One region of the Luteimonas yanweni genome, then DNA from elsewhere that is predicted to be linked to it. Evidence: riboswitches for the same ligand, from Rfam matches in the RefSeq annotation. Region 1 holds a riboswitch; the other holds the start of a gene.
What was found. A riboswitch is a leader RNA that binds a small molecule or an ion and turns the genes downstream of it on or off. The one in region 1 is predicted to bind cobalamin.
Positions count from the first base shown of each region.

Region 2: another riboswitch for cobalamin. It lies ahead of btuB (TonB-dependent vitamin B12 receptor); the one in region 1 lies ahead of WCE39_RS13285 (ribonucleoside-diphosphate reductase subunit alpha).

Region 1 is NZ_JBCLVC010000017.1:56,075-59,473, reverse strand. It holds gene WCE39_RS13285 (ribonucleoside-diphosphate reductase subunit alpha) at 1-1,831, opposite strand, end outside; cobalamin riboswitch at 2,016-2,263, opposite strand; gene dcp (peptidyl-dipeptidase Dcp) at 2,313-3,399, opposite strand, start outside.
Region 2 is NZ_JBCLVC010000007.1:147,827-151,225, forward strand. It holds gene bioD (dethiobiotin synthase) at 1-382, opposite strand, end outside; gene WCE39_RS03650 (GAF domain-containing protein) at 375-860, shown strand; gene WCE39_RS03655 (TfoX/Sxy family protein) at 878-1,228, shown strand; cobalamin riboswitch at 1,284-1,521, shown strand; gene btuB (TonB-dependent vitamin B12 receptor) at 1,645-3,399, shown strand, end outside.

The DNA of each region.
Region 1 (3,399 bases):
TTTCTTTCGCCAGCGCCATGCTCGCCTGCACGGTGAGCCGGTTGATGCGCTCGTAGAGGACGTCGCTGTAGTCCTCGGCTTCCGGCGAGTCCCACTGGATGCCCTTTTGCGCCAGCAGGTGGTGCCAGCCGAAGGTGCCGAGGCCGATCGCGCGGTACTTCCGGTTGGTGATCGTGGCCTGCGGCACGGGCAGCTGGTTGAGGTCGATGACGTTGTCGAGCATGCGCACCTGGATCGGCACCAGGCGCTCCAGCACGTCGGTGATCAGGTCGCCCTGGCCGTCCTGCGGCAGGATCGCGCGGCCGAGGTTGATCGAGGACAGGTTGCAGACCACGAAGTCGCCGGCCTGCTTGGTGGTCACGACCTGGTTGCCGCTGATGATCTCCTGCATGAGCGTCGTCGGGCTCATGTTCTGCAGGATCTCGGTGCACAGGTTCGACGAGTACACCATGCCGGCGTGCTTGTTCGGGTTCCTGCGGTTGACCTCGTCGCGGTAGAACATGAAGGGGTTGCCGGTCTCAAGCTGGCTCAGCATCAGGCGCTTGAAGATGTCGATGGCCTTGACCGTGCGGCGGCTGACGCGTTCGTCGGCCACCACCTCGTCGTACCTGCGGCGGAACGAGCCCTCGCCACGGGTCTCGTCGAAGAAGTCCTGCAGATACCAGCCCTTGATCCGGTGCACCTCGTGCGGATCGAACAGGTACCAGTCGCCGCGGCGCTCCACGGCCTCCATGAAGATGTCGGGGATGCAGACGGACGTGAACACGTCGTGCGCACGCAGGCGCTGGTCGCCGTTGTTGAGGCGCAGGTCGAGGAAGGCCTCGATATCGCGGTGCCAGACATCCAGGTACACCGCCACCGCGCCCTTGCGCTGGCCGAGCTGGTCGACCGAGACCGCGGTGTTGTTGAGCTGCTTGATCCACGGCACCACGCCGCCGGACGAGTTGGGCACGCCGCGGATCGCCGAGCCCGAGGCGCGGATGTAGCCCATGTAGGCGCCCACGCCGCCGCCGCCCTTGGACACGCGGGCGATGTCCGTATTGGAGTCGTAGATGCCCTGCAACGAGTCGCCGACGGTGTCGATGAAGCACGACGACAGCTGCCCGCCGACCTTGCCCGCGTTCTGCAGGGTCGGCGTGGCCACGGTCATGTACAGGTTCGACAGCGCCCAGTAGGCCTCGCCGACCAGGCGCATGCGCCGTTCGCGGTCGCCGGGTCCGCTGCCGCCCTCGCCCTGCATCAGGTACAGCGCGATGGTGAGCCAGCGCTCCTGCGGCAGTTCGTACACCGCGCGCGAGGCGTCGGTGGCAAGGTAGCGCGTGGCCAGCAGGTACAGGCCGTTGTAGGTGAACAACAGGTCGCGCGCCGGCTCGATCATCCTGCCCGCCTCCTGCAGCTCCTCGCGCGAGTAGGCGCGCAGGATGTCGTTGGAATAGACGTTGCGGTCGGCGAGGCTTTCCTGCAGCCCGAGGTAGGGGCCATACGCCTGCGCCACGTCGTAGAAACGGTTGCGGCTGGCGCGCTTGTACAGGCGGTGCAGGTAGAGGCGCGCGGCGAACAGTTCCCACTCCGGCGCGGCCACGTCCACGCGCGCTTCGGCCTCGCGGATCAGATGGTCGACCAGGTCGTCGGCGTTGACCGCGTCCTTGCGCTCGACGAAGTCGAAGACGCCGCGCTTGTAGTCGTCGATGCCGAGCCCGGGGAACTCGCCGTGGATGCGGTCGATGGCGCGCTCCAGGCGCTCGCGCCGGTAGGGGAGGCGGCGGTTGCCGGCGTCCTTGGTGATCCAGGTGGCGACGGCGGTCGCGGTGCTGGCGTCGGTGTCGCTCATGGTTGTGCTCCCGGTGCATGCGCACGGCCGCTGTCCCTCGACAGTCGGCGGGCCTGGGAGCCACAGGGTGGGAACGCGGCGTCGCAGCGCCCGCGACGCGCTCCGCTTGGACGGATCGCGATCGCATGCGTGCTTCACCAGCCATCTCCCCCCGGAGATTCCGCAGCCGGCACCGCGCGATGTGCTTTGCGCGCGGCTGTCGGCAGGTCTTCGGGCTCGTGGATCCGGGAGTCTTCGGCGTCATGCCGTGGACTCCTCGCCTTGGTCGCCGCTTCCCGGGACCACCGTCCCAGTGCGTGTGCAACCTCGTTTCCACCTACCGCTGCGGGGCAGCGCCGGGATGGGCGGTGGCCGGATGACCCGACCACGCCGCACCGGCTTCCCTTTTCATCCCGAGCCCTGTGGCGCGGGAACCGACGGGGCACAACATATCGGGGTCTGCGCCCGGCGTCAACGCAATATGTTGGGCAAGTCGAAAGTCCTACTTCAGCCCGCGATGCTCCAGCAGCGGCTCCACGCTCGGCTCCTTGCCGCGGAATTCGCGGTAGGCCTCGGCCAGATCCCGCGAATGTCCGATCGACAGGATCTTCTCGCGGAACACCTGTCCGTTCTCGCGCGTCAGCCCGCCGTTCTCCCGGAACCACTGGAAGGCGTCGTGGTCCAGCACCTCGGCGCCAAAGTAGGCGTAGTAGCCGGCCGCATACCCGCCGCCCCAGATGTGGCTGAAGTAGTTGCTGCGGTAGCGCGGCGGCACCGCGGCCATGTCCACCTTGTACTTCGCCAGCGCCTCGCGCTCGAACGCGTCCACGTCCTTCTTCGCGTCACCGGCCGGCAGCGTGTGCCAGGCCATGTCGAGCAGCGCGGCCGCCAGGTATTCGGTGGTCGCATAGCCCTGGTTGAAGGTGCGCGCGCGCACCATCTTCTCCACCAGCTCCTGCGGCATCGGCTCGCCGGTCTGGTAGTGCCTGGCGTAGTTCGCGAACACCTTCGGATCCAGCGCCCAGTGTTCGTTGAACTGCGAGGGGAACTCGACGAAGTCGCGCGGCACGTTGGTGCCGGCCAGGCTCGGGTAGGTCGTCTTCGAGAAGATGCCGTGCAGGGCGTGGCCGAATTCGTGGAACAGCGTGGTGGTGTCGTCGAAGCTCAGCAGCGCCGGCTGGCCCTCGGCGGGCCTGGTGTAGTTCTCGACGTTGTAGATCACCGGGATGTCGCCGGTCAGGCCGTTCTGCTCGACGAAGTTGCCCATCCAGGCGCCGCCCTGCTTGCTCTCGCGCTGGAAGGGGTCGAGGTAGAACAGGGCGAGCTGGGTGCCGTCGGCGTCGAAGATGTCGAACACGCGCACGTCGGGGTGGTAGACCGGCAGGTCGCTGCGCTCCTTCGCGGTGATGCCGTACAGCTGCTCCGCCGCGAAGAACACGCCGTCCTTGAGCACGCGATCGAGCTCGAAGTAGGGCTTGATCTGTTCGGCGTCCAGGTCGAACTCGGCCTTGCGCACCTGCTCGGCGTAGAAGTCCCAGTCGGCGGCGCCGGCGGTGAAGCCGCCGCCCTGGGCATCGACCAGGGCCTGG
Region 2 (3,399 bases), on a different contig from region 1:
GCCAGCCGCCAGCGCCTTCCACCACCACCGCGTCGGCATCCGCCGCGAGCCGTGCGTACGCCGCCAGCACGGGCGGCATGGACACCTCGATGCCGGCCGCGCGCGCCGCGAGCTGCGGCGCGGTGGCTTCGGGCAATGCCCAGGGATTGACGTCGGCGTAGGCCGGCACGGGGTCACTGGCGGCCTGCAGGGCCAGCGCATCGTCGTTGCACACGCCCTGCGCCGTGGCCTCGCAGCCGGCGGCCACGGGCTTCATGCCCACCGCGCGCAGCCCGCGCGCGCGCAGCGCATGCAGCAGGGCCACGCTGGCCACGCTCTTGCCGACGCCGGTGTCGGTGCCGGTCACCAGCACGCCCCGCGCTACACTTGGTTCCATGTTCACCACGCAGAGTCTAAGCGGCGACAAGCCGCAGCAGTACGCCCAGCTCGCCGCCCAGGCGCGCGCCCTCCTCCATGGCGAGCGCGACCGCATCGCCAACGCCGCCAACCTCTCGGCGCTGGTCTACCACGCACTGCCGGAGCTCAACTGGGTCGGCTTCTACTTCTACGACGGCACCGAGCTGGTGGTCGGCCCGTTCCAGGGCCAGCCCGCCTGCGTGCGCATCCCGCTCGACCGCGGCGTCTGCGGCGCGGCCGCGCGCAGCGGCGAAACCCAGCGCGTGGACGACGTCAACGCCGTAGCCGACCACATCGCCTGCGACGCCGCATCGCGTTCGGAACTGGTTGTCCCGCTGTTCCACGCCGGCGCCCTGGTCGGCGTGTTCGACCTCGACAGTCCGGTTCCGGCCCGGTTCGACGTTGAAGACCAGAGGGGACTCGAGGAGATCGCACGCGTGTACGTGGAATCACTGGGCTCGTGAGCGCCCAACCGCTCAAGATGCGCAACATCGGCCCGAAGTCGGCCGCGTGGCTGCGCCAGGTGGGCCTGAGGACGCCGGAAGACCTCATGGAAGCGGGTCCGCTGGAGGCGTTCATGCGCATCAAGCGCGCCGGCTTCAAGCCCAGCCTCAACCTGCTGTACTCGCTGGAAGGCGCGCTGCGCGACTGCCACTGGCAGGACGTGCCCGACGAACGCCGGGTGGAACTGGTCGCCGCCGCCGAGGCCGCGATCGCCGACCTGCCGCCGCCACGCAACCGCCCGCCCGCCGGACCGGTGACCACCACGGTCATGCAGGAAGACGATGCGATGCCGACGCCGCGTCTGTTCGACGAGGCCGTTGACGACTGATCCATTCGCGGCGGTCACGCGTCACCGCGACTGTCGCGCACCATCTCGCTGCCGTACACTGCGCGCACTTTCTGGTGACCCGAGGGGATTCCCCCAAGGGTTGAAACGGGAAGCCGGTGACCTTCCGTCCGCGCCACGCGGGCGAAGCATTCCGGCGCTGCCCCCGCAACGGTAAGCGAGGAAACACCCCGGCAAACCGCCACTGTGCATCCGCACGGGAAGGCGCCGGGGCTGGCCAGCCACAGCGCTGTCCGCCCGCGAGCCCGGAGACCGGCCAGGAAGCCACTGGTTGCGATGCGGAGGGCATTGCGGCGGCAGTTGCGCCGTGCCCCGCATGTCGCCCCTCCGTCGGATCCTCCACGCGCGACTTCTTCCACACCGGTCGCGCGGGCGTGCGCGACGCATGGAGTTTCCGAATGAAGCCGCACCACACCTTCCTCACGCTGGCGATCGCGCTGGCACTGTCACCCGCTGCCCATGCCACCGGCCGGGCCCAGGCCACCGAACTCGACACGATCGTGGTCACCGCCACGCGCACCGAGCTCAATGCCATCGACAGCAACGTCCCGGTGCAGGTGATCGACCGGGAGCTGATCGAACGCAGCCAGGCGACCTCGCTGCTGGACCTGCTGCGAGGCCGCGCCGGCATGGACTTCGCCAACCAGGGCGGCGCCGGCAAGCTGAGCTCGATGTTCCTGCGCGGCACCGAGTCCGACCACGTGCTGGTGCTGGTGGACGGCGTGCGCATCGGCTCGGCGACCGCCGGCATGAGCTCGTTCCAGGACCTGCCGCTGGAGCAGATCGAACGCATCGAAGTGGTGCGCGGGCCGCGCTCGAGCCTGTACGGCGCCGAGGCGATCGGCGGCGTGGTGCAGATCTTCACCCGTCGCCCGGCGGAAGGCCCGCTGCAGGGCACCTTCAGCATGGGCGCGGGCAACAACGGCTTCCGCTCGGCCAGCACGGGCATCGGCCAGCGCACCGGGCGTGCCTGGTTCCAGGCGCAGGGCGCGTGGCAGCGCACCGACGGCATCGACGCCTGCCGCGGCACCGCTGCCGGCTGGGGCGCGGGCTGCTTCGTCGACGAGCCCGACCGCGACGGCTACCGGAACGCGTCGGTGAGCCTGCGCGGCGGCATTGAGGTGTCCGATACCCTGGACCTGGAAGGCCATGCGCTGCTTGCCGATGCCTTCAACGAATACGACGGCAGCATCTTCGGCGGCAACGAGGCCGACAACCGGCAGCAGGTTCTGGGCACGCGACTGAAGTGGCGGCCGCGCGCCAACGTCGACCTGGACCTGCGCGTGGGCCGCTCGGACGACCGCGCCCTGACCCGCTTCCACGATCCCGTCGACGACAGTCGCGACTTTGCCAGCCGCATCAACACCCGTCGCTTCACCGCCTCGGCGCAGGGCGACGTGGCGATCGGCGACGACCAGGTGCTGAGCGTCGGCATCGACTGGATGCGCGACGCGGTGGAGGCCAGCACGGCCTACATCGAGGACCGCCGCGACAATACCGCCGGCTTCGTCGCCTGGCAGGGCCGATTCGATGCGCATGCCTTCGAAGCCAGCCTGCGCCACGACGACAACGAACAGTTCGGCGGCCATGCCACCGCGAGCGTCGGCTACGGCTTCAGTTTCGCCGACGGCTGGCGCCTGACCGCCAGCGCCGGCACCGGCTACAAGACTCCGACCTTCAACGATCTGTATTACCCCGTGTATGGCAATGCCGACCTGCGGCCGGAGGAGTCGCGCACGATCAACCTGGGCCTGGCGCGCCAGGGGCAGAACCGGGGCTGGACGTTCAACGTGTTCGAAACCCGGATCGACGAGCTGATCGGATACGACACCGACTTCGCCCTGCTCAACGTGGACGAGTCGCGCATCCGCGGCGCCGAACTGACCGCGCACGCCACGCTGGCCGGCTGGGACCTCGGCGCGGAGCTCGGCCACATCGATCCCCGCAACCTGTCGCCGGGACCGAACCACGACAGGCTGCTGCCGCGGCGCGCGCGCAACAACGGGCGTATCGACGTCGATCGCGCGCTCGGCGATTTCCGCATCGGCGCATCGGTGCTGGGAAGCGGCGCGCGCTATGACGATGCGGCGAACACCGTGCGCCTGGGCGGTTTCGCCACGGTGGACCTGCGCGTGGAGTACGCGATCAATCCC